DNA from 4 places in the Bacillus sp. LQ01 genome. Region 1 is predicted to be linked to each of the others. Evidence: riboswitches for the same ligand, from Rfam matches in the RefSeq annotation. Region 1 holds a riboswitch; each other region holds the start of a gene.
What was found. Region 1 has a riboswitch for S-adenosylmethionine ahead of AC22L0_RS23040 (bifunctional O-acetylhomoserine aminocarboxypropyltransferase/cysteine synthase). Riboswitches for the same ligand answer to the same signal wherever they lie in the genome.
Positions count from the first base shown of each region.

Region 2: linked by a shared signal. The riboswitch ahead of AC22L0_RS21125 (methionine ABC transporter ATP-binding protein) and the one ahead of AC22L0_RS23040 (bifunctional O-acetylhomoserine aminocarboxypropyltransferase/cysteine synthase) in region 1 are both predicted to bind S-adenosylmethionine.
Region 3: linked by a shared signal. The riboswitch ahead of AC22L0_RS28015 (MetQ/NlpA family ABC transporter substrate-binding protein) and the one ahead of AC22L0_RS23040 (bifunctional O-acetylhomoserine aminocarboxypropyltransferase/cysteine synthase) in region 1 are both predicted to bind S-adenosylmethionine.
Region 4: linked by a shared signal. The riboswitch ahead of mtnK (S-methyl-5-thioribose kinase) and the one ahead of AC22L0_RS23040 (bifunctional O-acetylhomoserine aminocarboxypropyltransferase/cysteine synthase) in region 1 are both predicted to bind S-adenosylmethionine.

Region 1 covers NZ_JBYEZL010000003.1:473,669-482,138, reverse strand. Annotated here, with positions in the region: gene AC22L0_RS23050 (YjjG family noncanonical pyrimidine nucleotidase) at 1-145, shown strand, start outside; gene AC22L0_RS23045 (chloride channel protein) at 191-1,420, opposite strand; SAM riboswitch class I at 1,742-1,846, shown strand; gene AC22L0_RS23040 (bifunctional O-acetylhomoserine aminocarboxypropyltransferase/cysteine synthase) at 1,939-3,237, shown strand; gene metA (homoserine O-acetyltransferase MetA) at 3,221-4,126, shown strand; gene AC22L0_RS23030 (homoserine dehydrogenase) at 4,268-5,563, shown strand; gene AC22L0_RS23025 (YczE/YyaS/YitT family protein) at 5,593-6,219, opposite strand; gene AC22L0_RS23020 (LacI family DNA-binding transcriptional regulator) at 6,317-7,294, shown strand; gene AC22L0_RS23015 (SGNH/GDSL hydrolase family protein) at 7,305-8,186, shown strand; gene AC22L0_RS23010 (ABC transporter ATP-binding protein) at 8,183-8,470, shown strand, end outside.
Region 2 covers NZ_JBYEZL010000003.1:83,302-91,771, forward strand. Annotated here, with positions in the region: gene sufD (Fe-S cluster assembly protein SufD) at 1-153, opposite strand, end outside; gene sufC (Fe-S cluster assembly ATPase SufC) at 169-954, opposite strand; gene metQ (methionine ABC transporter substrate-binding lipoprotein MetQ) at 1,193-1,999, opposite strand; gene metQ (methionine ABC transporter substrate-binding lipoprotein MetQ) at 2,069-2,881, opposite strand; gene AC22L0_RS21120 (methionine ABC transporter permease) at 2,904-3,569, opposite strand; gene AC22L0_RS21125 (methionine ABC transporter ATP-binding protein) at 3,562-4,587, opposite strand; SAM riboswitch class I at 4,766-4,873, opposite strand; gene AC22L0_RS21130 (hypothetical protein) at 4,999-5,343, opposite strand; gene AC22L0_RS21135 (thioredoxin family protein) at 5,496-5,804, opposite strand; gene AC22L0_RS21140 (toprim domain-containing protein) at 5,808-6,152, opposite strand; gene gcvH (glycine cleavage system protein GcvH) at 6,649-7,032, opposite strand; gene AC22L0_RS21150 (arsenate reductase family protein) at 7,074-7,439, opposite strand; gene AC22L0_RS21155 (hypothetical protein) at 7,850-8,377, opposite strand.
Region 3 covers NZ_JBYEZL010000009.1:64,311-72,780, reverse strand. Annotated here, with positions in the region: gene AC22L0_RS28030 (SDR family oxidoreductase) at 1-309, shown strand, start outside; gene AC22L0_RS28025 (methionine ABC transporter permease) at 348-1,016, opposite strand; gene AC22L0_RS28020 (methionine ABC transporter ATP-binding protein) at 991-2,031, opposite strand; gene AC22L0_RS28015 (MetQ/NlpA family ABC transporter substrate-binding protein) at 2,044-2,856, opposite strand; SAM riboswitch class I at 2,942-3,056, opposite strand; gene AC22L0_RS28010 (NAD(P)-dependent alcohol dehydrogenase) at 3,136-4,044, opposite strand; gene AC22L0_RS28005 (DUF6612 family protein) at 4,202-4,966, shown strand; gene AC22L0_RS28000 (FAD-binding oxidoreductase) at 5,033-6,469, shown strand; gene AC22L0_RS27995 (MFS transporter) at 6,466-6,999, shown strand; gene AC22L0_RS27990 (DUF3981 domain-containing protein) at 7,078-8,470, shown strand, end outside.
Region 4 covers NZ_JBYEZL010000002.1:783,078-790,122, forward strand. Annotated here, with positions in the region: gene AC22L0_RS16555 (pyridoxal phosphate-dependent aminotransferase) at 1-760, opposite strand, end outside; gene AC22L0_RS16560 (carbon-nitrogen family hydrolase) at 775-1,638, shown strand; SAM riboswitch class I at 1,710-1,851, shown strand; gene mtnK (S-methyl-5-thioribose kinase) at 1,942-3,123, shown strand; gene mtnA (S-methyl-5-thioribose-1-phosphate isomerase) at 3,120-4,181, shown strand; gene AC22L0_RS16575 (YvrJ family protein) at 4,249-4,404, shown strand; gene AC22L0_RS16580 (3-hydroxybutyrate dehydrogenase) at 4,440-5,216, opposite strand; gene AC22L0_RS16585 (PadR family transcriptional regulator) at 5,327-5,659, shown strand; gene AC22L0_RS16590 (DUF1129 domain-containing protein) at 5,659-6,426, shown strand; gene AC22L0_RS16595 (DUF1129 domain-containing protein) at 6,440-7,045, shown strand, end outside.

The sequences.
Region 1 (8,470 bases):
CGCGGATATTAAAGGTGGATATGTAGCGGGAATTGATACTTGTTGGTTTAATCCAGAAAGGAAATTAAATGATAGTGGGATTATACCGACATATGAAGTGCATAATTTTGAGGAGTTAGAAGCGTTATTAAAGCAGCATGTGTAATAAAAAAATAGGCAGTGGAGCTTTCATCCCCACTGCCTATTTTTATTAATTTTTATTTTCGTTATGTTTTGGCAGCGGAAAGGCATTCCCGATAGCAGCTGCACCAAGCATGGGCAATAGTAAATTAAGCGGGAAAAACATAAGTAATAGTAATGTTATAGCTATTGGCTTTCGTAACGCATAGCTTGAAATTGCTGTCGTTACGATGGCAACAGATGCTACTGGATCTATAGGAAGAATAGATGCTACAGCGTATCCGATACTTGACCCGGAAAATATAATTGGGAAGATATGTCCACCTCGCCACCCTGTGTTCAAACAAACGGCAGTAATGCACAACTTTAAAATCCCTGAAAGAAGTAGTATCCAAAAAGATAAATGGCTCCATTCAACAACTAATTCTTTTAATTGATGTTCCCCTGAAAATAATGTGTACGGAAGAAAAGTTCCCGCAATTCCTAATAAAATACCACCGATAATTCCGAGTGTCAGTTTGTATTCCCTAAAAGGGTGGATTAACTTCTCTAATGTGAATTCTAACTTGAAATAAAAGAAACCAACTATAGCACCGATACTAGCAAGTGGAAGAAATGCGATCCATTCATTGAAAGAAAGTGCACCTTCCCCGAAATCAACAATAAAGGATCCACGATTATCGAGTTTACTCAGTAGTAAATAAACAGAAAAACCTGCGAAAGTAGTAGCTAAGTATACAATCGCCTTTTTTCCTTTAGAAAAAGCAGCAATTTGTTCCCCCTCATTTTCATTTGGTGCTAAATAACCGAATAATGGTGCGTTAAAAATGACACTTAAAGTAGCTCCAATTCCGATCTCGGTTAGCTCATTCATACCCTTTAAGGCAAATTTAAAGCGATCCCCTACCCATGTGCACAGTCCGCCTATAATTCCAACTAGTGCGGCTTCTGGACCAAGACTAGCACCGAAAATTAAAACAATAATCGCTGTTAAAGTAGCCTGATGGACAAAGCGATATTCGATTCGACCAGTTTTTTTATATTCAGCCATCACTTCAGGCATAAGGCGTGGGTATGTACCGAAATGTTTTTGTGATAGACCAACAAGGACCCCGCCAATTATTGTTACGCAAAGGGTGTAATAAGAGGGAAAAGAGAGAACTTCAGGCAAGTATCCCCAAATAAAGTGGATTCCAATATTTATTGTGACTAAAAATAACCAGACTGTAGCTCCTACTATAGATCCTAGAAGAATGCCATATAGAGCAAGTATGTACTGCATATCTTTTTTATTTGTCATGTTATACCTCCGTTATGTAAATCTTAGTAGGTAAAAAAGTGAAATATACTAGTGAAAAATGGATTGAATATATATAGTATCTTTTTGAGAAGATGGCCTATTCAACATATAGGCTAACTTTAGGGGAATTTGAATTTATAGGTTAAATTACTTATTTAATTTTATAGACTGATTTGAGGTTTTTAAAGGTCTTTTTTGAAATAGACTAGAATATATTTCTTTTGTTGCTTTATATGAAACTGTTAACATTTATTTTAGAACATTCAGAAAAACCGTTTGACATTAGGAAATTATTGCTATAAAATCAACGGTAATTGCATAGTCTTATCAAGAAAAGGTGGAGGGACAGGCCCGATGAAACCTTGGCAACAGCCGTATAACGGAATTGTGCCAAATCCTGCAGGTAGTAATCCTGAGAGATAAGAAAGAGCCTTTAGAGCGTGTTTTCAAACTGCTCCTTTCTTGTTTTCAGGAAAGGGGCAGTTTTTTATTTTGTATAAAAGAAAGGAGAATGAGAGATGGGAGAATCATGGGGAAAAGGAACAATTTGTGTGCAAGGTGGCTATACGCCAAAAAATGGTGAACCACGTGTTTTACCACTTTATCAAAGTACAACATATAAATACGATACTTCAGATGATTTAGCAGCCCTATTTAACTTAGAGGCAGAAGGATATATTTATACACGTATTGGAAACCCTACTCTAGCCGCATTTGAGCAGAAGTTATCAGATTTAGAAGGCGGTGTAGGAGCTGTTGCAACGGCTTCTGGGCAAGCAGCTATTATGCTCGCAGTTTTAAATATTTGTAGTAGTGGGGATCATTTACTTTGTTCTTCAACGGTTTACGGGGGAACGTTTAATTTATTTGGAGTGAGTTTGCGTAAACTGGGCATTGATGTTACGTTCTTTAATCCAAATTTAACGGCAGATGAAATTACGGCGCTTGCTAATGACAAGACGAAACTTATCTATGCAGAATCGTTAGGAAATCCAGCGATGAATGTTTTAAATTTTAAAGAATTTTCAGCTGCTGCTAAAGAATTAGAGGTACCTTTTATCGTTGATAATACATTAGCAACTCCTTATTTATGCCAGGCGTTTGAACATGGGGCAAATATTATTGTTCATTCTACGACGAAGTATATCGATGGGCATGCGAGCTCCTTAGGCGGTATTGTAATTGACGGTGGAAACTTTGATTGGACAAATGGAAAGTATCCGGAACTTGTTGAACCAGATCCAAGTTATCACGGTGTAAGTTACGTTCAAAACTTTGGTGCAGCAGCGTATATTGTGAAAGCACGTGTTCAGCTATTAAGAGATTATGGAAATTGTATGAGCCCATTCAATGCATATATTAGCAATATTGGCTTAGAAACATTGCATTTACGAATGGAACGTCATAGTGAAAATGCTCTTGCAGTTGCTAAGTGGCTTGCTAATCATGAACGTATTGAATGGGTGAATTATCCGGGCTTAGATAGTAATGAAAATTACTCATTGGCACAACAGTACTTGAAAAAAGGTGCTAGTGGTGTTTTAACTTTCGGTATTAAAGGCGGATTAGAAGCAGCAAAAGAATTTATCGCAAATGTAAAACTAGCAACTCTTGTAACACACGTAGCTGATGCACGAACTTGTGTTATACATCCTGCTAGTACGACGCATAGACAATTAAATGCTGAAGATCAGCGTTTAGCTGGTGTTACATCTGATTTAATTCGTTTATCAGTTGGTATAGAAGATGTTTCTGATATTATTGCAGATTTGGAAGCAGCTCTAGTTGGGGGCAAAACACATGCCGATCATAATTGATAAAGATTTACCGGCTCGCAAAGTGTTACAAAAAGAAAATATTTTTGTAATGACGAAGGAGCGAGCGGAAACACAAGATATACGCGCTTTGAAAATTGCTATATTAAATTTAATGCCAACGAAGCAAGACACAGAGGCACAATTACTTCGCTTAATTGGAAACACACCGTTACAATTAGATGTTCATTTGCTTCATATGGAATCACATCTATCTCGTAATGTAACGCAAGAACATTTAACAAGCTTTTATAAAACGTTTCGTGATATTGAAAATGAAAAGTTTGATGGGCTCATTATTACAGGAGCGCCAGTGGAGACCCTTGCTTTTGAAGAGGTAGATTATTGGGAAGAGCTTAAACATATTATGGAGTATTCAAAAACGAATGTAACATCTACGCTCCATATTTGCTGGGGAGCACAGGCTGGCTTGTACTATCATTATGGTGTTCCAAAGTATCCCCTTAAGGAAAAAATGTTCGGTGTATTTGAACATGAAGTTTGCGAGCAACATGTGAAATTGTTACAAGGATTTGATGAATTGTTTTTTGCTCCGCATTCTCGTCATACAGAAGTACGAGAGAATGATATTAGAGGAGTGAAAGACTTAACATTGTTAGCAAACTCTGAAGAAGCAGGTGTTCACCTTGTTATTGGGCCAGAAGGAAGGCAAGTGTTTGCCCTTGGACATAGCGAATATAGTTGTGAGACGTTAAAACAAGAATACGAACGAGATCGTGACAAGGGATTAAATATTGATGTGCCAAAAAACTATTTTAAACATAATAATCCAGATGAAAAGCCGCTTGTTAGGTGGAGGAGTCATGGTAATTTATTGTTTTCTAATTGGTTGAATTATTACGTGTATCAAGAAACCCCTTATATATTGTAAAGAAGGATTGTGTAACACGTGGCAACGTTTTCCTTGTAAAGATTAACCTTTATTTTTCCGAATGTTCAAAATACATTGTTTTTCAGATTTTTTACTCATATAATTTCATCTAAACACAATTTTTGAGGGGTGGACAGTACTATGAAAGAAATTCAAGTTGGGTTATTAGGTCTTGGGACAGTTGGCAGTGGTGTGGTTCGTATTATTACGGATCATCAAGAACGACTCATACACCAAGTAGGTTGTCCAGTGAAGGTAACGAAAGTATTAGTGCAAAACATTGAGAAAGAGAGAGTGGTAGAGGTACCTTCTACTCTATTAACACAAGATGCAAATGAAATTTTAGATAATCCAAATATTGATGTTGTCATTGAAGTGATGGGTGGCATTGATGATGCAAAATCATATATTTTACAAGCTTTAAAAAGCGGAAAGCATGTTGTAACTGCAAATAAAGACTTAATGGCATTACATGGAGCTGAATTATTAGCGACAGCAAAAGATAATAAGGCTGATTTATTCTATGAGGCGAGTGTGGCAGGGGGAATTCCAATTTTACGCAGTATCGTAGAAGGACTTTCCTCAGATCTTATTACGAAAGTAATGGGAATTGTAAATGGAACGACAAATTTTATTTTGACGAAAATGTCAGACGAAGGGAGAGCATATAACGACGTGTTAAAAGAAGCCCAACAACTTGGATTTGCAGAAGCAGATCCAACATCAGATGTAGAAGGTTTAGATGCAGCAAGAAAAATGACGATTTTAGCTACTCTCGGTTTCTCTACAAATGTAGAGCTTGGAGACGTGAAAGTAAAAGGGATTACCTCTATTACAGAGGAAGATATTGAATATAGTAAGAGCTTAGGTTATACAATTAAATTAATCGGTCTTGCAAAACGAGATGGTGAAAAATTGGAGGTTACAGTTGAACCAACTTTACTTCCAAATACACATCCTCTTGCGGCAGTACAAAATGAATATAACGCTGTGTATGTGTATGGTGAAGCAGTTGGGGAAACGATGTTTTATGGACCAGGCGCAGGAAGTTTACCAACAGCGACAGCTGTTGTTTCGGATTTAGTTGCTGTAATGCAAAATATTAGATTAGGGGTAACAGGAAATAGTGCTGTAGTCCCACAATATCAAAAAGTATTAAAAGAGCCAGACGAAATTGTCGTGAAAAAGTTTTTAAGACTGCATGTAAAAGACGAAATTGGTGTATTTGCAAAAATTACTTCATTGTTCTCTGAGCGCGGAGTTAGCTTTGAGAAAATTATTCAAATGCCGCTTGAAGAGAAAGGAAAGGCTGAAATTGTAATTGTAACGCATCGTGCGTCTCTTGCTGATTATGATTATATTCTACATACGTTGCAAGGGTATGAAGAAATAGATTGTTTGAAAGCGAACTATCGAATTGAAGGGGATGCTAAGTAGTATCCTTACCATAAAACAGAAAGAGCCTATTAAGCAGCTTGCTTAATAGGCTCTTTTCTATTTAAAATCTGCGTACCAACTTGAATAAATGCTTGGATAATCCAGCCTGTTGTAAAGGATAAGATGATTGTTCCAAAATAGATAGGTCCGTCTAATAAAAAGCTTAACGTTAAAAATAAAAAGGCTAATGAAATCTCTGTTCTTCTAAACGTCCATTTTTTCTTCTCAGCAACCGTTAAAACGAAAGCTTCTTGAGGCGCTGCGCAAAGGTTTGTAGAGACGTAAAGACCAATTCCAGCTCCAACGAATAGATTTCCGCAAATAAGTGTTATATATTTTGGAAGAGAGCGGATAGCGTCCATAATAGTTGTAATGGAACCAATCCAATCAACAAAAAGAGAAATAAGAACCATCGTTACAATTGTACCGATTGTAATTTGTTTTTTATTCCAAAAGAGTACGATAAGTGTAAAAGCAAAGTTAATCATGAAAATCCAAAAACCAATACTTATGCCAAAATTTTGATATAGTGCAATAAAGAAGGAATCATAAGGGCTAAGTCCAAAGGAAGTAATTGTCGTCATCATATTAATACCGATGGCAAGAATGAGTAAACCGCCAATGAAAAATATATATTCTAATTTGAATCGAAGCATAGTTGTATATCCTTTCTAAATGTATTTGCTAGGAAAGGATATATTGTGGAAAGCTTACCAGGTCAAGGGAGAATTTTTGTGAGAAGGGGAAAATGAGATGACAAATATAAGAAAGATTGCTGAACTTGCTGGAGTATCTGTTTCAACTGTTTCACGTGTACTAAATAATCATCCGTACGTAAATGAACAGAAACGAAAAGAAATTTTAGCGATTATAGAAGAATTAAATTACACGCAAAATGTGAATGCAATTCATTTAGTGAAAGGAAAAACGAATGTAATTGGCGTTTTATTGCCACACGTAAATGATCAATATTATAGCGCTATTATTGAGGGGATATCAAAAGAGACAGCAAAGAATAATTATAATATGATGCTTTGCCAGACGAATTATAGCGAAGAAAGAGAACTAGAAATTTTAAATATGTTAAAAATGAAAAAGCTTGATGGGGTTATTATTTGTTCTCGGGCAAATAGTAAGGAGAAGCTTGAAGAATATACAAAATTCGGCCCGATTGTTATGTGTGAAGAAATAGATTCAAAATGCATTTCAAGTGTCCATATCGATTACTACAAAGTATTTTCACTTGGGATGAAAAGCTTAATAGATGCCGGTCATACACATATTGGATATTGTATTGGAAGAAGTAATAGTGTTAATAGCCAAAGACGAAAGAAGGCATATGAAGATTCGCTTCAACAGAGTATCGTAACACCGTTAGACACCTGGAAATTTGAGGGTTGTTTTACAGTGGAAGATGGACGCAATGTAATTAGAGAATGGGCTCATATGTCAGTAAAACCGACGGCGTTCCTTGTATCTTGTAACCATATTGCAGCGGGGATGGTTACAGAAGCAAAAAAACAAGGAATTCGTATTCCAGAGGATATTACGATTATCGGGTGTGATGATCAAGAGGTGGCAGATATATTGGGTATAACGACGATTTCGCATTCTAGTAAAAACGTTGGAGTAAAAGCGTTTGAATTATTATATGAAAAGATTAATGAAGAGAAATTAGATGTGAAGCATATAGAGTTATTACCAGAGTTAGTAAATAGAGAAACGACGTAATTGAGAAGGTGTGAAAATCGCTTTTCAAAATTTCGTTTGGTATAATTATGGACAATCTATGAGGGCTAAAAGGGGTTTTGATATGAGATCAAAAGTAGTAAAAGTAATTCTACTCATTACAATTGCATCTTTCTGTTTATTTGCATATGGCTTTGTTTCAGGTGTAAATGATGTATTAAATCCGAAAGCTTCAAATTTAATTAAAAAGACCGATGTAGTGGCAAAAGAGAAAAAGAAAACGGGAACGTTACAAATCGTTAGTTTAGGTGATTCATTAACGCGTGGCGTTGGTGATAAAGAAGGAATTGGCTATGTTGGGCGAATGAAAGAGGATTTACAAAAAGATTATAAGCAAAAAATTGCATTAACAAATTTAGCAGTTAGTGGTGCAAAAATGCCCGATTTATTAAAACAAATTGAAAGTAATGGCGCTCAATATTCAATTAAGCAAGCAGATGTAATCGTGTTAACGATTGGTGGGAATGATTTGTTCCCAGGCTGGGAATCGCTTGGGAAAATAGATTTAGAGACGTATCGTCCTGACACAGAAACGTTTCAAAATGAAGCAAAGAAAATTATAGAAGAAATTCGTAAATTAAATACAGATAGTCCGATTTTTTGGCTTGGTTTATACAATCCTTTTGAAGATGTAGAAGATTTAAAAGGGTCTTCAAACATTGTTGTGGACTGGAATGCATCTTTAGAGAAGTTAGCGCTAAACGATAAAAATGTATATATTACACCAACATTTGATTTATTCCAAAACCGTGGGAAAGATTTATTATACTCTGATCATTTTCATCCGAACGAAGTAGGTTATACGTATATGGCAGAACGTTTAGTTCAAAATGTTGTAAGTAAATTAAAACTAGAACAAGGAGGGGTAAAATGACGACGATACTTTCCGTACGAGACTTGAAGAAGGTAATTGGAAAGAAGACTCTTGTAGAGAATATTTCCTTTGATGTAAAGCAAGGAGAAGTGTTCGGGTTCTTAGGACCAAATGGTGCTGGAAAGACGACTACCATTCGAATGTTAGTCGGATTGATTAAGGCGACAGAAGGTACGATTTCTATTGGTGGTTATTCGATTAAGGAAAATTTCAGAGAAGCGATGCGTCAAATTGGGAGTATCGTTGAAAACCCAGAGTTGTATACATATTTAACGGGATGGGAA
Region 2 (8,470 bases), 390 kb from region 1:
GTCAATTTTCGTTTTATCAGGCGTTGGCATTGGAAGTTCAGTTGCTTGTGCAAGAGCTTGTAAGCGGAACTCAGTCAACCAAGCAGCTTCGTTTACTTCGCTTGCGCGTTGACGGATTGTTTCTTGATCGAAAGGTAATGTACCGATTGTCATGTTTATGCTCCTCTCTTACGCTTCTTGCTCTGTTGTTTCGTCTTCAATACCTAATTCTTTTTTAATCCAGTCGTAACCTTCAGCTTCTAGACGTTGTGCAAGCTCAGGGCCACCAGATTTAACGATACGACCGTTCATCATAACGTGAACGAAGTCTGGAGTGATGTAGTTTAATAAACGTTGGTAATGCGTAATCATTAGGCAACCGAACTCTTCGCCGCGCATTTCGTTAATACCTTTAGATACAACTTTTAATGCATCGATATCAAGACCTGAGTCGATTTCATCTAAGATTGCGATTTTTGGTTCAATCATCATTAATTGAAGGATTTCATTACGTTTTTTCTCTCCACCAGAGAAACCTTCGTTTAAGTAACGTTGTGCCATTTCTGGATCCATTTCTAGGAATTCCATGTTTTTATCTAATGTACGGATAAATTTCATAAGAGAAATTTCATCGCCTTCTTCACGACGTGCGTTAATTGCAGAACGTAAGAAGTCAGCGTTTGTTACTCCGCTAATTTCACTTGGATATTGCATTGCTAGGAATAGACCTGCTTGTGCGCGCTCGTCTACTTCCATTTCTAATACATCTTCACCGTCGATGATGATGCTACCTTCTGTTACTTCATACTTTGGGTGACCCATAATTGCAGAAGATAAAGTTGATTTACCTGTTCCGTTAGGTCCCATAATTGCGTGGATTTCTCCACCTTTTACTTCAAGGTTTACACCCTTTAAAATTTCTTTGCCATCAATTGATACGTGTAAGTCTTTAACCGTTAATGTAGAACCAGCCATCTCAATACCTCCATTAATCCTATATATACATTTTAAAAATTCCTAAAACGTTCATATTCTCATTTTATTCTCATTCTAATTTTATATCAAATAAAATGATATCGCAAACGACGAAAAAAAGTAACCGTTTTTTCACAAATGTATATAAGTATTTCCTTCACATCTTTCTATGATACACCTTTCTTCTTATTTATATAAAGAAAAAAGGACTGGTAATTTTCCAGCCCTTTCCTTATATTTATTCACTTACCGGAAGTACAGCACCTTTATATTCTTTATTAATAAAATCTTGAATTTCTTTTGAATGTAGCACTTCTACTAGCTCTTTAATTTCTTTTTTCTTCTCATCACCTTTACGAACTGCAATGATGTTTGCATACGGAGAGTCTGCTCCTTCAATCGCAATTGCATCCTTTGTTGGATTTAATTTTGCATCAATTGCATAGTTTGAATTAATAAATAAAGCATCACCTTCATTATTTTCATACAGCTTTGGTGACAATCCAGGCTCTACATCTGTTTTAAACTTTAAGTTTTTCGGATTTTCGACTACATCTTTTACTGTTGCCTTAACAACATCTACTCCGTCTTTTAATTTAATAACGCCGCCTTTTTGTAACAGTGCTAGCATACGGCCACGCTCCGCTACGTTATTACTCATAATCACTGTCCCGCCATCTGGTAAGTCTTTTAAGCTTTTATACTTCTTAGAATAAATACCCATCGGCTCTAAATGGATTTTTCCTGCGTTTACAATTTTATATCCCTTTTCTTGAATTTCTTTATCTAAGTACGGAATATGCTGGAAGTAGTTCGCATCAATTTCTTTATCCGCTAACGCTTTATTTGGCAGTACATAATCCTGAAACTTTTTAATCTCTAACTTAATGCCTTTTTTCTCTAATATCGGCTGTGCCTTTTCTAAAATAACAGCGTGCGGCACGTTAGAGGCTCCCACAACAAGCTTATTCTCTTCCTTCCCTCCGCAAGCAGCTAATGTAAATACAGATAATGCTGTAACAACTGACAATAGAATCTTTTTCATATGACGTCCCCTTCTCCCTATAGTTATGTAGTAAAAAAGGACCGGCATACACCAGCCCTTTTTCAGCAATTATTCTTTTACAGGAACAACTGCACCTTTATATTCTTTAGTAATAAAGTCTTCAATTTCTTTAGAATGTAATACTTCTACAAGCTCTTTAATCGCTTTTTTATCTTTATCACCTTTACGAACCACTAGTACGTTTGCGTATGGAGAATCATCGCCTTCAATTGCAATTGCATCTTTTTCTGGGTTTAATTTCGCATCAATTGCATAGTTCGAGTTAATTAAAACAGCGTCGCCTTCTTTATTGTTATACACTTGTGGCAACAAACCAGGCTCAATATCCGTTTTGAATTTTAAGTGTTTCGGATTATCTGCAATATCTTTTGGAGTTGCACTAACTGGATCTACTCCGTCTTTAATTTTTAAAATGCCTTCTTTTTGTAAAATTGCTAAACCACGTCCATGGTCAGTAACGGAATTACTCATAATAATTGTCGCCCCGTCTGGAAGTTCTTTTAAACTCTTATATTTTTGAGAATATACACCAATTGGTTCAATATGAATTTTCCCTGCTATTTCAAAATCATATTTTTTATCTTTAATTTCTTTTTCTAAATACGGAATGTGCTGGAAATAGTTTGCATCTAATTCCTTATCCGCTAACGATTTATTTGGCAACACGTAATCTTGGAATTTTTTCACTTCTAATTCAATTCCTTTTTTCTCAAGTAACGGTTTTGCTTTTTCTAAAATTTCAGCATGCGGTACGTTAGAAGCACCAACAACAAGTTTCTTTTCATCTTTATCTTTCCCGCCACAAGCAGCTAACCCAAAAATTGAAGTTGAAATAAGTGCCGTAAGTAATAATTTTTTCATTTAAAATATCCTCCCGTTTTTATTATCGTTTATCTATTCGAGTCGTTAAACTATCACCAATCCACTGGATTAAAAATACAACTAGTAATACACAAATTGTCGCAACGATTGTTACATCGTTATTCCCTCTCTGGAATCCTTCTAAGTAAGCAAGTGTTCCAAGGCCACCAGCACCAACAACTCCCGCCATTGCTGTATAGCCTACTAAAGCAATTGTCGTAACCGTAATACCAGATACTAATGCTGGTAATGATTCTGGAATTAACACTTTCAAAATAATTGTGCTTGTTTTTGCTCCCATTGCTTTTGAAGCTTCAATTACACCTTTATCAATTTCGCGAAGTGCAATTTCAACCATTCTCGCGTAGAATGGTGCGGCTCCAATAATTAAAGCCGGCAGAGCTGCACTTGCTCCAAGAATTGTTCCAAGAAGAATCTTTGTAAATGGGATTAATAAAATAATTAAAATGATGAACGGTATAGAGCGGAATATATTTACGAATGCTCCAATCACCGTATTAATTGATTTGTTTTCCCATAAATTATCTTTTGCTGTCATGAAGAGTAACAATCCTAAAATTAGTCCTAAAACAAATGTCGCAAGGGCTGCGATTGCCGTCATATATAACGTTTCACCAGTTGCTTCTAACATTTGATTCCAATCAACATTTGCGAGTAACTTATCCATGTGCAATCACCTCCAGCTCTACTTGATCTTGATGAATTCCTTCTATTGCTTGCTGGATCGCTGTTTCCTCACCATTTAAATGAACAACTAAACTACCGTAAGAACCGTTATTCGTTTGTGCAATATTTCCTTGCAAAATGCTAACTTCTATATCACTGCGTTGCATTAATCGTTGAAGCACTGGTCTTTCTACAGCCTCACCGATAAACTGCAAACGAATTACTTTTCCATCTGGATATTTTTCAATTAAATTTTCAATTGTTTCATTTGTATCTTCAGAATCTGTTAACTGCTGTACAAATCGTTTCGTAATATCTTGCTTCGGATTACGGAATACATCAAGTACTGGACCTGTTTCTACAATCTTTCCTCTCTCCATTACCGCCACTCGGTTACAAATCTTTCGAATCACGTGCATTTCATGTGTAATGAGTACAATTGTTAAACCAAGACGCTTATTAATGTCTAATAGTAAATCTAAAATTTGATCTGTCGTTTCCGGATCAAGAGCTGACGTTGCTTCATCACATAAAAGCACTTGTGGATTGTTAGCTAATGCTCTTGCAATCCCGACGCGTTGCTTTTGTCCTCCACTCAGCTGAGATGGGTACGCGTCTCCTCTTCCTTCTAATCCAACAAGATGAATTAATTCATCAACACGTTTTCTTCTCTTCGCTTTATCAACACCTGCAATTTCAAGTGGAAACTCAATATTTTCACGTACAGTTCGTGACCAAAGTAAGTTGAAGTGTTGAAAAATCATTCCGATTTCTTGTCTTGCCTTACGAAGTTCACTTCCTGTAATTGCTGATATAACACGATTCGCAATTGTAATTTGGCCAGAAGTCGGTTTCTCTAACTGATTAAACAATCTGATTAACGAACTTTTTCCAGCGCCGCTATATCCAATAACACCAAATATTTCGCCTTTTTCTATTTTTAAATTGGCGTTATCTACAGCAGTGACATCACCGCTTTTCGCCTTATATATTTTCTTTACGTTCTCTAATAGAATCATGATGTTCACCCCTTTTTTGTTTGGATCGACTCCGCAATTTTTTATTTTTAATGCGTGTAGTCCACTGTTATCATTACTTTTATTATTTGAATGTCCTCCACATTCAAACAATAAAAAAACCTTTCTGCTTTAGAGAAGCAGAAAGGTTTATATGCGTATATAACAACATTATCCCTCTCTCTCATCTCTCAAAGCATTCGCTTTGCAGGAATTGGCACCATTTCAACATAAGTTGACGGTTGCCGGGCTTCACAGGGCACAGTCCCTCCACCTCTCTTGATAAGAGAAATCAGATTCAATTTTCGTCTGATTTGAAATTTATGAAATTGTCTATATTTTATGACTTGAATTGTATCAATATACACTCACCATGTCAACAGAAATTTTCGCAAAAAATGAAACTTCAGAATTTTAAGCACCTACTGACATCGGTTTACATATATGAAACATCGATTCCACTAATAACATCGTTCGGTACGTTCCTGAATATTGTACACGTCCATCGTTCATTAACATTTGCAATCGTACATTTCCATTCACCAATTGTTCTATATCCTTTTCATCTAAGCAAATGATTTGTTCCGTTCCTCTTTCCTCATGTACCAGCTCTATATAATCTCTTGAAATTTGTAACGAACAACTTTCATCTCCAAAGCGAAAATTAACAGTTTTTTCTTCTTGTCTTAAAAGCGGTTCTAAATGATATTGACCATTAGCGTAATTTACAAATGATTGAAGCAAAGAATATAATCTCACCCTAAATCACATCCTTCATATCACTTTCTATTACATACCATTCCCTCTCACTAAAGAGCAATCCTGTTATTTTCGCTCGACAAATACTGTATCCACCCTGCATCTCGACATATTTCCCAAGAAATATGTCGAGGCGGCAAAAATTTTGCCGCCTACTTTAATTCCGTATATAAATATTCAACCGAATGAAATGCGTATATCTTCTTCATCAGTGTCCCATTTTCAAAAACAAGTAAACAAGGTACACTTTCAATCCCATACTCTTTCGCTAAATACGGAGCATAATTTAAATCTAACATCCCAATTTTGAGGCCTTCAATTGTCATCTCAACAACTGTTAACATCTTTTTTGCTAATTGGCATGTTCCACACATTGGAGTATATACATATAATACTGTTTTTTCTTCGTTCTCTATTAGGGCTGTAGCTTCGGCTCCTGTCCAATCAATCACTTCTATCATTCCTTACCGTAAATATTCTGTATAAACGTCAATGTCGGCTCCCCATAATACATTTGCTAAGTGTGTAGATGGCGCAGTTGCCACTTCTCGGTACGAGCGATCAATATAGATATGCTCGGCTTGCGGAAATTCTTTTCGAAATTGTTTCCTTAACTTTTCTCCAGCATCATCAGCATCCACTAGCACATACACTTCCTTATCAAAAAACTGATCAACGAGCTCATCCATTTTCGACAAACCAATTGTACCATTTGTACAAACAATTTCCACCGGTTCACGAATAATAGATTCAATCTTTCTTCTATCTGATGTACCTTCTACAATAATGACTTTTTCTACATAAATCATATGTCATCACCCGATCACCATATACTATATAACCTTGAACTTAGTATATAGTATATTCGTTATTTTCATGTTGTTTCCTGTTTATTTTTGCAAAAGAAAAGCGGAAGCGGCTCGTTTAGAACAGGAGGGCATTGGAACTCCTGAACTAGAGGCGCCTTTTGCCTCAAGTGAAGGAGTGAAATGACCGACTGTTCTAGCCGCTGGAGCTAGACAACGAAAAGCGGAACCGACTGTTCAGCCCTGTTGGCTAAGGTTCTTTCGTACAGAAGATGCTTTTTGTCTTCTCGTACGGAAGGTTCTTAGACATGAAGGGCTAGGAGGTGGAGATGGACAATGAAAAGCGCAAGCGGCTCGTTTAGATTGTGAAGACTTATGAAACCTTACCACAAAACAGTTTTTCTCATAATAGCTTATTTATTTACATATAACTTGAATTTCATTATTTCACACAAAATAAAAAAGGACAGCACAAAGGCTGTCCTTTAGTCGACTATAATTAGTCTTGGTTTGTCATTTCTGCATATTTTTCTGCAGTTAATAACTTCTCAACTTGGCTTGCATCAGAAAGTTCAACTTTAACCATCCATGCACCCTCGTATGGAGATTCGTTAACAAGTTCTGGTTGGTCACTTAATTCTTCGTTTACTGCTACAACTTTACCGCTTACAGGTGCGTATAACTCAGAAACTGTTTTAACAGATTCTACGCTTCCGAATGGCTCGTCAGCTTCGATTGTTGCACCTACTTCAGGAAGTTCAACGAATACGATATCGCCTAGCTCACCTTGTGCAAAGTGAGTGATACCGATAACAACTTCATTACCTTCAGTTTTTACCCATTCGTGTTCTTCAGAGTAACGTAAATTATTTGGAATGCTCATGACTGTACCTCCAGTGAATGTATTAATTATGTAAAAATACCTTATTGGTACTTTTTCCACACACTTTCAAACTGCTCTTCGTTAAAACCAAGTGTTACATTCGTTCCATCTGTTACAATTGGACGTTTAATCAACATGCCATCAGATGCTAAAAGCTCATACATTTCGTCTTCGCTTGCATCTTTCAACTTATCTTTTAGACCAAGTTCACGGTAACGCATTCCACTTGTATTAAAGAATTTTTTTAATGGTAATTCACTTTTTTCATGTAAATTACGTAAATCTTCTTTTGATGGTGGATTTTCAACAATATGAATCATCTCATATGCTACATCGTTTGCCTCAAACCATTTCTTTGCCTTTTGACATGTGCCACACTTTGGATATGAATAAAATGTTACTGTCATAAATTCACCTACTTTTTTACTAACCTTTACCTTTATCATATAGAAAACGTTTTATTATTTCAAACCATTATTCGCTAAACTTTTACTTATTTCGTGATAATTTTTAATAATCCTGCGAATTTTTCTTATTTTTCCGCCATTTGTTAAGAAAAAAATAAATATATAAATTTTTTAGATTCTGCACCAAACATATATCTTAAACAAGCGTTTGATTAATTCTCCATTTTTCTTTCTTAACCTTTGAACTACAGGAGTTTCTTCCTACCGAACATACAGCTTAAACAAACGTTTGATTAATTCTCCATTTCTCTTTGTTAACCATTGAGTTACATCAGTTTCTTCCTACCGAACATACAGCTTAAACAAACGTTTGATTAAAAAATAAGAAGCCTCGTTTACAGGCTCCCTCATCATCTATTCAAATAATCTGCGATGGTTTGAAATACGACGATATACATATTATGAATACTTTCTTCTGTATTTCCACCATTAGATAAACCAATTGCCCATTGTTGCCCTTCACCACTTCCGATATTTGCAAAGCCTTGCGTATACATAGCATTTACATCTTTTCGTGCACTGTTATACTCTATTCCTTTTGTAATAAAAATTGAATATGATTTATCTTGTAAACCGATAAAAAACACTGGTTTCTTTAGCGATGAAAATACATTTTTATACTGCTCTGTTGAGGCTTCTTGAAAGTGATCTTTCATTATTAGAAAACCATCCACTTCCTTAGATTTCTTTTCCAGTTCCTCTAACTTCATTTCTTCAAACTTTACATTCCTAAACGTATCTTTCGGCTTTTCTCCAACAACTCCAATTACGAGTGCTCTTCCGTTATATTCTAATTTCTCTCCTGCTTTATCCTTTGCACACCCAGCACCTACTAGGCATATCAATATAAAAAATAAGAAATACGATAAACGCTTCATTTAGCACCCTCTCCTTCTTTTTAGTCAAGTGACAAAAACGTAAGGTTAATTCAAGAAAATGTAAGTAAAATCGATAGCCCAATTCACGTTTCT
Region 3 (8,470 bases), on a different contig from region 1:
GGGCAATTTCAAGGTCCTATGGCAGGAGAACTAGCTTATGCGACAACGAAGGGAGCTATTGATGCTCTTACTAGTACGTTGTCAGCAGAGGTAGCTCATTTAGGAATAACAGTGAATGCAATTAATCCAGGACCAACCGATACAGGATGGATGACTGAAGAGATAAAACAAGGGTTAAAGCCGATGTTTCCTTTTGGCAGAATTGGTGAGCCAAGGGATGCAGCTAGACTCATTAAATTTTTAGTAAGTGAAGAGGCCGAGTGGATTACTGGGCAAGTTATTCATTCAGAAGGTGGATTTAAAAGATAAAAAAGAAGGCATCTCACCAGGGTGAGATGCCTTCTTTTTTAATCTTTCTTCAATCTTCGTGCAACACCATTCCCTAAAGACTGTAATCCTTGAACGAGGATAATTAAAATAAAGACGGTTGCATACATTACTTCAGGCTCGTAGCGTAAATGTCCGAAGCGGTATGCTAAATCCCCTAGCCCGCCAGCACCTACAAGGCCAGCCATTGCTGTTGCGCCGATTAAGCCGATCGTTGCGATTGTTAATCCGAGTACAAGGGAGGGACGAGCTTCTTTCACCATGACGTGCCAAATGATTTTTATAGTAGAGACTCCCATCGCTTGGTAGGCTTCAATGACACCGCGATCGACTTCTAGTAAAGCTGTCTCCATTAAACGTGCGATATAAGGGGCTGTGAAGACGACAAGCGGTACGATAACACCTTGCACGCCAATGGACGTTCCCATTAGAAACTTTGTAAAAGGTAAAATAAAGAATAATAGAATGATAAATGGAAGAGAGCGAATGATATTAATAATTGTATTAAGAATAGGATAGATGATTTTATTTTCACGCTGTCCACCAGGTCTCGTTAAAACAAGTGTGACGCCAAGTGGTAATGCAATAAGGATCGAGATGAGTAATGAGATAGATGTCATTTGAAAGGTTTGGATTGTGGCTTCCCATATGACTTTACCCCATTCATCCAAAAAGGACTTGTTTCCCATAATCTGTTCTACCTCCTTCTACGATGATTCCTTGCTCTTGTAAAAATGATAAAGCACGGTGGATTTCATTTTGTTCCCCTTGCATATGAACGACTAGTTTCCCATATGCTTCATGTTTTAACTGCGTAATATTACCGGATAAAATATTCGGATACACTTGGAAACGTTTTGTGGCAACGGCTAAGGCAGGTTCCCCTGAAGTAGTGCCAATAAATGAAAGTGTTACAATTTCTCCAGTACTTTGTAGTTCTTTCTGTACCTCTTTTGGAATTTTCGCTGCAAATGCGCTATTTACAAATTTCTTCGTGGTTACATGTTGTGGGTTTGTGAAAATATCTTTTACAGTCCCACTTTCGACTACAGATCCATGTTCCATAACAGCAACGCGGTCACATATACGCTGGATGACATTCATTTCATGTGTAATGAGTAAAATCGTAATTCCGATTTCTTCGTTAATCTTTAATAACAAATCAAGGATAGAATCGGTTGTTTCGGGATCTAATGCGCTCGTTGCTTCATCACTTAATAACACTTCAGGTTCATGTGATAGCGCACGAGCAATTGCAACACGCTGTTTTTGACCACCAGAAAGTTCGCTTGGATACGCATCTTTTCTATTAAAAAGATCGACAATGCGTAAATACTTTTCTACTCTTTTTTCAATTTCTGCTTTTGGAATGCCAGCAAGCCGTAACGGTAATGCGATATTTTCATAAACGGTAACAGTTTTAAGTAAATTGAATCCTTGGAAGATCATTCCGATTTTTTGTCTCGATTTTGCTAGTTCTTTTGTCGATAACGTTGTTAAGTCTTGTTCGTTTACAATGATATTTCCTGTCGTTGGTTTTTCTAATAAATTTACACATCGAATCAATGTACTTTTACCAGCGCCACTATACCCAATGATTCCAAATACCTCGCCTTTTTCTACTTTAAGGGAAGTAGACTTAAGAGCCTCAACATTCCCTTTTTTTGTTGTAAATACTTTGGATATGTTTTTTAATTCAATCATTATCGTAAGCTCCTACCAAGATGGTAAAACTGAACCATCAAATTTTTTCTCGATAAACTCTTTTACTTCTTTAGATTGATAAGCTTTCTTTAATTTGTTTACAACGGCATCATCTTTATTTTCAGTACGAACAACGACCCAGTTCACATATGGTGAATCTTTTCCTTCGCGGAAGATAGAATCTTTCGCTGGACTTAATTTTGCACCTAATGCAAAGTTTGTGTTAATTGCAGCTGCTTTCACTTCACTTAGTTGTATTGGTAATTGAGATGCCTCTAATTCGACAATCTTTAATTTTTTTGGATTTTCAATTACATCTTTTGCAGTCGCTTTTTCTGTAGCCTTTGGATCAACTTTTAAAACCCCTGCTTTTTCAAATAATTTTAAAGCTCGAAGTTCATTCGTTGGGTCATTTGGTACAGCAATTGCGTCGCCCTCTTTTAAGTCTTTTACATCTTTTATATCTTTAGAATATACGCCCATAGGGAATGTTACTGTTGAAAATACTTCAGCTAATTTCATATTGCGTTCAGCTTTAAATACATCTAAATACGATTTCGTTTGGTAGCTATTTACATCAAGGCTTTTTTCATCTAAAGATACGTTTGGCGCTACATAATCATTAAATACTTTTATATCAATTTCGAGACCATCTTTTGCTGCAACTTCTTGTACCTTTTCAAAAATTTGTTCATGTGGTCCACCTGTTACACCGACAGTAATCTTTTTCTCGTCTAATGCTTTTACCTCTTTATCTGAACTCACGCTACATGCGCCTAATAATAATACTGCTCCGCTTACAATGCTTAATAATACCTTTTTCATCTATAAATCCCCCTTCATATACGTTCCAAAATAAAAAGCACCTCCCAAAAATAAGAGAGGTGCCGAATAGACGAAATAGATTCCTCTCTTATCTTCCAAAACGAAAACTCGTTTTGCAGGAATTAGCACCTTAGCTTATACGTCATAAGCTCGGTTGCCGGGCATCATCGGGCCAGTCCCTCCGCCACTCTTGATAAGAGTATGTGTATGTAGTTTTGAATATGGTACTAATAGTAAATCGTACAAAAAGAATTGTCAATGATATTTTCGGAATATATTTTATTTTAAGATAATCGAAACGTTCCCCTTTTTATGTCCTTTTTCTACATATATATGAGCTTCAGCAATTTCTTCTAATCGGTAAGTTCTATCAATAACAGGTTTTAGCTTTTCTGTTTCAGCTAGTTGTTTTAGTAGGTTCATATCTTCTTTACTGACCTTTGCCATCATTCCGTTCACAGATACATATTTTCCATTAGGCATTAATGCATCTGTACAAAGAGACTTTTTATATTTTCCAACTGCATCAAATATAATATCGTAGTGCTCGCCCTGTTTAGTAAAATCTTCTTTCATATAATCAATTATGTTGTCTGCCCCTAAAGTTGTTACTAGATCGAAATTCGAACTACTACAAATGGCTGTGACAGTCGCCCCGAAGTATTTAGCAAGTTGTATGGCAGCTGTCCCTACTGACCCAGAGGCGCCGTATATAAGTACTCGTTGCCCTTTTTTTATCTGTCCTTTTCTAAGGAAGTGCAATGCTGAAGTTCCGCCGAAAGGAATAACGGCAGCTTCTTCATATGTCACATTGGTAGGTTTTAATGCTATTAATCCACTTTCATGCACGCATGTATATTCCGCATAACCACCAAGGTTTAGTTCTGTTAATGCAAAAACTTGATCTCCTTTTTTAAATTGTGTTACATCTGTTCCAATGTCTTCGATTTCACCGGATAACTCTACGCCAAGTATAGGTTTTCTCGGTTTTCTGAAACCTAATATGATCCGCATAGGAATCCAAAATAAGAGGGGGCTATTAAAGCCACGTATTCTACAATCTCCAGTCGATACACTTGTTGCGTGAATTTTAACTAATACTTCATTTTTTTTAGGTTTAGGCTTTTCTACATTTTGAAGCTGGAGAACATTAGGTGGTCCGTACTTTGTACAAATAATCGCTTTCATAATGACCTCCTGAAATGAGTTGTTATTATTTACATCATATTTAAACTTTTTCTCAAACATGTTGTTATATAGGAAATAAATTTAAAGATAAATATTACGAATTATATAGATTTCATAGGAAAAGAGATGATATTATTTTTGGGAAGGAGGGGACGTTATGAAAAAACTTATTTTAATTTCAAGTTTAGTACTTGCAGTCGGTCTAGGAGTAGGGTGTAGTAATGAGAAAACAAAAAAGACTGACGAACCGAAAAAAGAAGCTGTGCAGAAAGAAAAGGAATTAACAGCGAAGGATGTTTTTAATAAAGCGAATGAAGCTTTTAAAAACGAAGAAAATGTAACGATGACATATGATGTGGGAATAAAGGCTGAAGGAACAGAGATGAATGTAATAAAGGCTAAAATGCAACTAGAGCCGAAGAAAAAAAATTCTCGTTCTGAAATGAATGTTTCTGGTACAGAGGTTGTTGTTTATGATGTGGGTGGCAAAATTGCTGGTCAGTTGAAAAATCCTAATACGGGTGAAATTATGTCTGTACCAGAGGAACAATTGAATGCTAACGGAATGAACGCGACTCAAGGAATGGTAGATAATTTAGAGATTCCATCGGAAATTTTAAATAAAGTGAAGATGGAGAAAAGTGGAGATAATTATAAGCTGAAGTTTGCATTAAAAGGGCAAGAGACAGAGAGTATGCTAGCTAGTATGGATGAAAAGCAGAAACAAATGCTACAAGGCCAAAATGCAAAGATAGAAGAAATAGATGGGGAATATATTATTACAAAAGATTTTAAATATGAATCAGCAAAGATAGATATGGTTATGAGTAGCAATGGTGAGGATAAAGCGCACATTATTACGGATGCAAAGTTTACATCGTATGATAAATTTGATCCAATACAATTGCCAGCAGCAAAGTAATCACTGTCAAGAGAGGTACCTGAAAGAAAGGGTATCTCTTTTTGTTGCTAATAAGGAGAGTGTCCTTTGAAAAAAAGAAAGATAGCAGCGGTCATTGTCGCATATACGGTTTTGCTTGCAACGTCTGTACATACGTATAAAAAACAAATTGATCATCCTATTATGAGTGATGTAGGTAAATTGCTTCCGACAAAAATAAAACGTGTTGAAAGTGCTACGGAAGAGCACTCGTTAATAAAATTAGTGCGAGATGCAAAAGTTTCAGGAGAGAAAATTTCCATTGCAGGCATGCAACATAGCCAAGGAGGACAGACATATTATCCGAATGGCACGATGCTCGATATGAAAGGATATAATAAAATATTAGAATTTGATCCAGAGAAGAAGCGGATTACAGTTCAAAGTGGTGTCACCTGGAATGATATTCAGAAGAAAATAAATCCTTATGGCCTTGCGGTACAGGTCATGCAGTCTCAAAATATTTTTACTGTTGGCGGTTCATTAAGTGTAAATGTACACGGGCGTGATATTCGTCATGAGGCACTGATTGATACAGTAGATTCATTTAGATTGTTAATGGCAGATGGCACGGTACGTAATGTAAGTAGAGAAGAAAATGCAGAGTTATTTCCATATGTCATTGGGGGTTACGGTTTATTTGGAGTTATTTTAGATGTGACGCTGAAGTTAACAGATGATGAATTATATGAAATGCACACGAGAATGATAGATTATAAAGAATACGCATCTTATTTCAAAGAGAAAGTGAAAAGAGATGAGAATGTTCGTATGCACTTAGCGCGTATTTCTGTTGCTCCAAATTCATTTTTAAAAGAGATGTATGTGACAGATTATACTTTGGCACAAAATCAAAATATGAGAGAAGAGTACAGTGAATTAAAGGAAGAAAATATTATAGCTGCACCGAAATTTTTACTTGGGTTATCACGTTATAGTGATTGGGGAAAGAATACATTTTGGGATATACAAAGAGGTTATTTTGAACGTACAGATGGAAAGTATGAGACGCGTAATAACGTTATGAGATCAGATAGTGCTTTTATGGAATATGAAAATCCAAATAGGACCGAAGTGTTACAAGAATACTTTGTGCCTATAGATGCTTTCACAGAGTATATAGATGATTTACGTAATGTATTAAATGAAGAAGAGTTTAATTTACTCAACATTACGATTCGTTACGTGGAAAAGAATGAAAATGCAGTTTTGTCCTATGCGAAAGATGATATGTTTGCGCTGGTTCTTTTGATTAACCAGGGACGCTCAGAGAGTGAGATAAAGAAAACAGAGGATGTCATTCGAAAGATGATTGATATTACTTTAAAGCATAATGGTAGTTACTATTTGCCGTATTATTCTTATCCAACGAAAGAGCAGTTAAAGAGTGCATATCCTCGCATTGAAGAATTTCTCAAGAAAAAGAAGGAAGTAGATTCAGAAGAGAGATTTGTGAATTTATTTTATAGGGAGTATACGAAATGACATATAGAAGATTTGTGGCTTCGCAAAGTATCATCATGATGGCAGGAAGTATGGTATTTCCTTTTTATATATTATTGCTTCGAAACGTTGGAAATAGCTTCTCGCAATTTGGCTGGGCGTATGGCTTATTTGCTTTAACATCAGCACTTGTATATCCACTAGTGGGAAAGGTATCTGATCAAGTAGGGGATAAAAAATTATTAATCATATACGCTTGGTCCATGGCAATCTTAATGCTTTGCTTTCCAATTGCCACGGAAGTTTGGCATGTGTATATTCTTCAAATTGTAATGGGCGTTTTAGGTGCTGTGCAGCGTAATACTGAGAAGACTTCGTTAGCACGAAAGGTTGCGCAGGAAAAGGCTGGTTATGAGATTGGAAAATACCATGTGTGGACATCCATTGGCGGAGCAGTAGCGGTTATTGCCACGGGATATTTAGTAGATTTCTTTACGATTGGTACAATTTTTTATATTGCATCTATTCTATATGTAGTGAGCGGGATTGTATTAAGTAGTAAAAAAATATAACTATTCCTATTTTCACCTTAATAACCTTTATTTGTTATACTAAAAGGGAATACAAAAGAAAAGGGGACAGTGCCTTTGATGAAATTTGTAGTTTTAGCTATTCTTACTTTGTTTTTGATTCCATGGACAAGAAGTAGTAGTAAGCTTCGAGCAGTGGATAAGAAGGGAGATAAGAAGGTTGTAAAGGGTAAGAAATCATCTATTTTAGTTATTCCTGTTTTATTTTGGATAGGTATTGCAATCTATGAATACTTTTGGCTAATTGATGATCGAGTAGATTCGATTCTTACTCATTATTCTGTTGCAGTAGCAATTTTAATTGGGCTTGTTTTATTTTCACAAGATCAAATAGGGAAATTAGAAGGTACATTAAAAGGACTTCTAATGTTTATTTTACTCGCAAGTTACGGCTACTTTGGTTATTTGCACGATATAGTAATCTCGCAAAAGAAATATGATTCTGTTGTTAAGGTAGAGAAAGATATTTCAGAGCCATTTACTGAAAATGACCAGCCGTTTACAGTGCCGCCAAAGACAGCGGAGAATAAGATGAAAAAAGTATTTGGTGATATTCCAAAAGTAGCTTATTTTGAGCTAGGAGAATTAACGCCACAAATGGTAAACGGCGAGGCTTTATATGTAGCGCCGATTGAAGTTTCAGGATTTTTTAAAGCGCGTAAAGCTGAGACAATTCCAGGGTACGTAACGATGTCAGGTACGAATCCTGATGCGGAAGCGAAACTGCACCTCGGTTATAAAATGAAATATGTGCCAAGCATGTTTTTTGGTAATAATTTAGAGCGTGTGGTAAGGCAAGCAGAACCAAATTTAATCTTTAAAGGAAAACCTAAATTTGAGGTTGATGATAAAGGAAAACCATATTATACAATGACGTATGGTGAATTTATTTCAGGAAGATCTGGATTTGAGGTAGAAGGTGTTGTCGTAGTAGATGCACAAACAGGTGAAGTGAAAAGATATGATAAAGGAAAGGCACCTAAATTTGTTGATGGTGTATTAAATCATGAGACTGCATCTACGTTAAATACGTACTTTGGCAAATATATTCACGGATTTTGGAATACGAAATTCTCGCAAACAGATATGAAAATTCCGACTGAGTGGGGAACGAAAGAAGGCGTGACCCCGATCTTTGGTAAAGATGGAACACTGTATTATTTTACAGACTTTACTTCTCCAAAAGAAGGAGTAGATTCAGCTCTAGGCTATTCATTAGTAGATGCACGCACAGGCAAGCTATATTACTATAATGGAAAAGAAGTAAAGGGGATTATGGATGGTTCAGCAGCTACAGAAGTAGTAGATAATTCCTTTAAGAGAGAGAAATGGCATGGGACAATGCCTGTCATTTATAACGTATACGGTAAACCAGCTTGGATTATTCCGGTTGTTGATGACGGAGGCCTAGTACGTGCGCATACAGTTGTATATGCTGCTAATGCAAAAATAT
Region 4 (7,045 bases), on a different contig from region 1:
CAGCAAAAGCGATGCGCCAGCCAGCCATATTGAAAGTTTTTGATAATGTGTAAATTTCAATTCCTATATCTTTCGCACCATCTGCTTGCAAGAAACTAACAGGTTTTTGACCATCAAATCCGATAGCGCCATAAGCAAAATCGTGAACAACTAATATATTATGTTTATTAGCAAAGTGAATGGTTGCATCAAAAAAATCTTTTGATGCAGTAGCACCGGTAGGATTATTTGGATAGTTTAAAAACATTAATTTTGCACGCTCTGCAATAGAGTCATCAATGTTCGTATAATCTGGTAAAAAGTTATTTTCTGCAATAAGCGGCATTGTTTCAAAGTGTGCTTTTGCTAAAGCAACTCCGGATAAATAATCTGGATAACCTGGATCCGGAACGAGAATCGTATCACCAGGATTTGTAAAACAAATCGGTAATTCTACTAGTCCAGCCTTCCCGCCAAACAAAATAGCAACTTCAGTTTTTGGGTTTAATTCGACGCCGTATTCACGTTTATAGAATGTAGCCACGGCTTCCTTTAAGCTTTCATGTCCGCGAAATGGCGGATATTTATGATGAATGGTCTTTTCGGCAGCATCTTGTAAAGCTTTTACGATATGCTGCGGTGTTGGTTGATCTGGATTACCTTGACCTAGATTAATAACATCGTGACCAGCTGCAACGACTTTGTTAACTTTTGCAACAAGTGAAGCGAAAAATTGTGTTGGCAATGATGTTACTATCTCAGAAGGTTGAAATAATTTCATACTTTCCACCTCTTTTGAAAGTTGTTACAATTCTAGTGACAAATGATATAATCTTTCCAGTATTTTGTAAAGAAAAAAATAAGAATGGGGCTGAAAAAATGAAAGTCGCATGTATTCAAATGGATATTGTTTTTGGAGATGTAGAAAAAAATATTGAGAATGCTAAAAATAAAATAAGCGAAGCTATGAAGGAAAGGCCAGATGTTATCGTCTTACCAGAACTATGGACAACAGGATATGATTTAACGAGACTTTCTGAAATTGCAGATAGGGATGGAGTGGAAACGAAAGAAAAGTTAATAGAATGGGCGAAGCAATATGATATACATATTGTTGGTGGTTCTATAGCAAAGCAAACAGAGCAAGGCGTTACAAATACGATGTATGTTGTAAATAATGAAGGACAGCTAGTCAACGAATATAGTAAAGTACATTTATTTCAGCTTATGGATGAACATAAATATTTAATAGCCGGTAATGGTACGGGCGAATTTAAGCTAGATGATGTCGAATGCGCTGGAACAATTTGTTATGATATTCGTTTTCCAGAGTGGATGCGTGTCCATACTGCTAAAGGGGCAAAAGTATTATTTGTTGTAGCAGAATGGCCATTAGTTCGTTTAGCACATTGGCGTTTGCTATTGCAAGCAAGAGCAGTTGAAAATCAGTGTTATGTTGTTGCGTGTAATAGAGCAGGAAAGGATCCAAATAATGTATTTGCGGGTCATTCTTTAATTGTGGACCCTTGGGGTGAAGTTGTAGTAGAGGCGAATGAAGAGGAATCAATTTTATTTGGAGAGCTTGAATTCGAGAAAATTAAAGAAGTACGTAAAGGAATTCCGGTTTTTGCGGATCGCCGTCCAGAATTATACAAATAAAATGTTGACAAGTGATTTTTATTCTTGGTATAGTCTTCAACATAAAGTTAAAAATTCAAAAAATTATACAACTCTTATCAAGAGCAGGTGGAGGGATTTGGCCCGATGAAGCCCAGCAACCGACCGTAATACCATTGTGAAATGGGGCGTTTATTACGCCAAAAGGCACGGTGCTAATTCCAGCAGAAAGTAAAACTTTCTGGCAGATAAGAGGGGAGAAGATAAACTTCAAACCTCTTTCTTAGTGGAAAGAGGTTTTTCTATGTTAGAAAAACCTCTGAATTTAAAAAGGGGGAGAAGACGATGGGATATTATTCATTAACAGAAATAACAGCTGTACAATATGCGAAAGATCATGGCTATTTTGAAGCGAAGGCAAATGTCGTTTGTCATGAAATTGGAGACGGAAACTTAAATTACGTGTTCAAATTAGATGATGGAGAGAAATCCATTATAATAAAACAAGCACTGCCTTATGCGAAAGTAGTTGGTGAAAGCTGGCCATTGTCTATAAAAAGAGCAACGATTGAAAGCAAGGCATTACAAATTTTTGCGCAGTATGTACCGGATTATGTTCCAGTAGTGTACAGTCATGATGAAGAGTTAGCGATAACGGTAATAGAAGACTTATCAAGACTAACAATTACAAGAAAAGGATTAATAGACGGAGAAGAATATCCGCTTTTATCCCAGCATATCGGCCGTTTTCTAGCACATGTTTTATTTTATACTTCAGATTTTGGTTTACAGTCAGAAGAGAAGAGGGTACTAGAAGGTACCTTTGTAAATCCGGACCTTTGTAAAATTACAGAGGATTTAGTGTTTACAGATCCGTTTGGACATTATGATACAAATGATTATGAGCCAGATTTACAGCTCGTGGTTGATGAACTTTGGAGTGATAAAACTTTAAAACTAAAAGTAGCACAATATAAATATAAGTTCTTAACAAGAAAAGAAACTCTTATTCATGGTGATTTACATACTGGTAGTATTTTTTCGTCACCTTCTGAAACGAAAGTGATTGATCCAGAATTTGCGACATATGGCCCATTTGGATTTGACATAGGTCAATTTATTGCAAATCTATTATTAAATGCTTTATCTAGAGAAGAAGAAAAAAGAAGTGTACTATTTTTCCATATAGAAAAGACGTGGAGTTATTTTGTAGAAACTTTTACAAAGTTATGGATTGGAGAAGGTGTAGAAGCATATACGAAAGAAAAACAATGGTTACCAATTATTTTGCAAAATATCTTTACTGATGCAGTTGGATTTGCCGGATGTGAACTGATTCGTAGAACAATTGGTTTAGCTCATGTAGCAGATTTAGATGAAATAGAAAATAAAGAAACAAGAATTCAAGCTAAGAAACAAGCGCTATCCTTAGGTAAAGAACTAATAAAATATGAATCTAAAAGTGCTGATCTTCAACTGTTTCGAATATTATTTCAACAGACAGTTTCAGGGGGCGTAAAAGCGTGAGTACAATTGTTACTGTTCCGAGATCTGTAAGCTGGAAAGGTGATGCAATTGCGGTATTAAATCAAACGAAATTGCCGCATAGCACAGAATACAAAACATTGACGACTATTGAAGAGGTTTGGAAAAGCATCGTAATGTTAGAAGTACGAGGAGCGCCTGCAATTGGAATTGTAGCTGCATTTGGCTTGGCGCTTGCATCAAAAAAATATAACACTGTACATATTGAAGAATTTCAAAAGAAGTTTAATAGAGATTGTAATTATTTAGGAACGTCACGCCCGACAGCAGTAAATTTATTTTGGGCAATTGATCGTATGAGAGAATCTATTCGAGAGATTACTACAATAAAAGAAGCACAAAAAACATTAGAAGAAGAAGCGCTTCGCATTCAGCAGGAAGATGAAGAGGTGTGCCGAAATATTGGGGAATATGCGTTAACATGTTTTAAAGATGGCGATAATATTTTAACAATCTGTAACGCTGGAAGTATCGCAACTGCCAGATATGGAACTGCATTAGCTCCCTTTTATATTGGAAAAGAGAAAGGTGTGCGTTTACATGCATATGCGTGTGAAACGAGACCAGTTTTACAAGGTGGTCGCTTAACGACCTGGGAATTGAAGCAAGCAAATATTGATGTGACCCTTATTACAGATAATACTGCAGCTCATGCTATTCAAACGAAAGAAATAAATGCAATTATTGTAGGGGCGGATCGAATTGTCGCAAATGGAGATACGGCAAATAAAATAGGGACAATGAATTTAGCTATTTTAGCAAAGCACTTTAATATCCCATTTTACGTTGCTGCTCCACTGTCAACATTTGATGTTACGAAAGAAACTGGAGCTGAAATTATTATTGAAGAAAGAGATGAAACAGAAGTTACGAAAATCTTTGGAAAACAAGTAGCACCAATTGGAACGGATGTTTATAATCCAGCATTTGACATAACGCCGAATGAATTAATTACAGGAATTATTACTGAGAAAGGTATTATACGCGGGGACTATAAACGAGAAATTGCATCATTATTTGAAAAACAAGCTAATACATAATAGCTTGTTTTTTTATGCCTAAATGCAGTGTTTTCTCTTACTTATATAATGAAAGGAGGGGAAGAGGATGGAAGAGTGGATCAAGATGATAGGTAATGTAGGGTTTCCGATTGTTGTAACATTATATTTACTCCACCGTATTGAAAGTAAACTAGAGGGGGTAATTGTTGCAATTGAGAAGCTCCCGCGGCAATTACTAAAGTACGAAGATCCTCGGGAATAAAAATAAAGTTTGCTCTTCTTGAGCAAACTTTATTTTTATTGAGCGGTATAACCACCATCTATAACAACAGCTTGTCCCGTTATACCTTTAGCTTTTTCACTCGCTAAAAACATCGCATAATCAGCGATTTCTTGTACTTGTAATAAGCGCTTTTGTGGGACGAGTGGATAAATAACATCTTCTAAAACATTTTCAAGTGGTACATTTCGTGTAGTAGCTAAGTCTTGTAGTTGATTACGTACAAGAGGGGTATCGACATAACCAGGGCAAAGGGCATTAACAGTAATACCATGCGTAGCACCTTCTAAAGCAGCAACTTTTGTTAATCCAATTACGCCATGTTTTGCACTATTGTAGGCAACTTTTCCAGCAAATCCGACAAGGCCGTTAATAGAAGCGACATTAATAATACGACCATATTTTTGTTGTTTCATAATCGGAAAGGCATGCTTAATTGCGATAAACGGAGCAATTTGCATAATTTGAATTAGTAGCTCGAACTTTTCAGTTGGAAAGTCTTCAATGGGTGAAACGTGTTGCATTCCTGCGTTGTTAATTAATATATGTAATGAACCGAAATGATCAACTGTTTGAGAAATTGCTGCTGTAATTTCCTCTTCAGATGTAACGTCACATTTTAAACCGATAGCTTGAAAACCTTCATTTTGTAATTGTTCAGCAGCTTCTTTTGCACGTTCTTCAAGTCGATCGGTAATCACAACTTTTGCACCTTCTTTTGCAAAAGCCTTTCCCATTTCATAACCAATACCACTTGCAGCACCTGTTAAAAAGACAACTCGATTTGTAACCATGATGAAAAACATCCCTTCATAATAAAGTTTTCATAGTGCTCTATTTAGAGAAGCTATAATGAAATTCCTGCAAACATTTGGAAAAAAATATCGTTAGGAGGATTTAAATTATGTCGACAAGTCAAATGCTGAAAGGGATTTTAGAAGGATGCTTACTTGCTATTATTTCTGAAGGCGAAATATACGGTTATGAAATGAGTGAAAAGCTAGCGAAGTATGGTTTTACAATGGCGAGTGAGGGAAGTATTTATCCGTTATTAATACGAATGCAAAAAGAAGGACTAATAACAAGCGTAATGAAGGAATCTCCATCTGGTCCAAAGAGAAAATATTATACATTAGCAGAAAAAGGCGAGGAAGCACTTGGTGAATTTATGGATCGCTGGGAAGCGATGCAAAGTAGTGTAGAGCGTCTACTTGAAGGGAAGGGGAGAAAAAAATAATGCTATCAAGTGAAGCGCGAAAGTTTTTGTTAGATATGAGATTATTTTTGACGGCAAAGAGTGTAAAAGAAAGTGATATTGAAAACTTTTTAGAAGATGCAGAGTTGCATTTAATAGAAGCTGAGAGTGAGGGGAAGAGTGTAGAAGATATTTTCGGAAGCTCACCGAAAGAATATGCAAATGAACTTGTAAAAGTGATGGAAAGGGATAGACAGGAAACGTGGAAGCAAATTGGTTTTACAGTAATGAATATCGTATCGTTTTGGATTATTGCTTCTATCTTAATAGTGAACCATGGAATGTTACAGATTTCACTTATTCAGTGTATCGGTTATAGTTTTTCATTTATTTTAGTTGTTATAGGTCCTAATTTTCTACTTCGCAAAATGACTTTTGTAACAAGTTTTTCAAAAACGTGGTTTTCTATGTGGTTTTTAGTAATGATAGCGCCAATGTGTTTAATGGGAGTCATTATGGTACTAGATGTGATATATCCTACAAAAATGTTTATATTCAATCAAATGCAAAGTTATTTATTGGCTGGTGGTATTTTTATCATTACAGTAGCGGTAAATATGTATTTTGATGGATGGTTTAAAAACTTATATTTAATTATTCCACTTTCGATTATGTTACTATTTAAAACATTTACATCAGAAGATCTCGTGCCAATGTTATTTCAAATTATATGTTTATACGGAAGTTTGTTTATTTTAATCTTCCTTGAAATTATGATGAAGACGAATAGAAGAGAAATGGTTAAATAAGGGAGGGGTTATAATGAAGATTTCTAAAGAAGGTGAAAAGTTTTTAATCGATACGAAAGTATATTTAATAACAAAAGGGATTAAAGAAGAAGATGTGGACGCTTTTCTAGAAGATGCAGAGCTTCATTTAATAGAAGGTGAAAAAAAGGGAAAGACAGTAAGTGACATATTTGGTGACTCACCAAAAGAGTATGCGGAAGAATTAGCGAAAGAGATGGAGAAGGATAAAAGCGGGAGCATAAAAAGTATTTTAGGGATGATTATTGGTATTGGTGGATATTGGTTACTGACAAATATTTTATTTGGAAGCCCCGATCAACAATTTACGTTAACAAATGTACAGTTAATTGGTTATCCTATCGTTTTAATCATTACGATTATTGGAACGATTGTTGCATTTAGAATGTCTTCTTTTAAAAGTAAATTAGTAGAATTTGGAATGATTTATGTAATAGTAATGGTTCCTATTTTATTATTGGTGTTATTGATGTTTATGAATAAATGGTATGGGACACCTGTATTGCAATTGGCGACAATGCAAACATATATATTAGCAGCAATTATCTTTTTATTACTTCTTATTGGTGAAGTATATGTTCTTGGCTGGATGGGTGTTTTT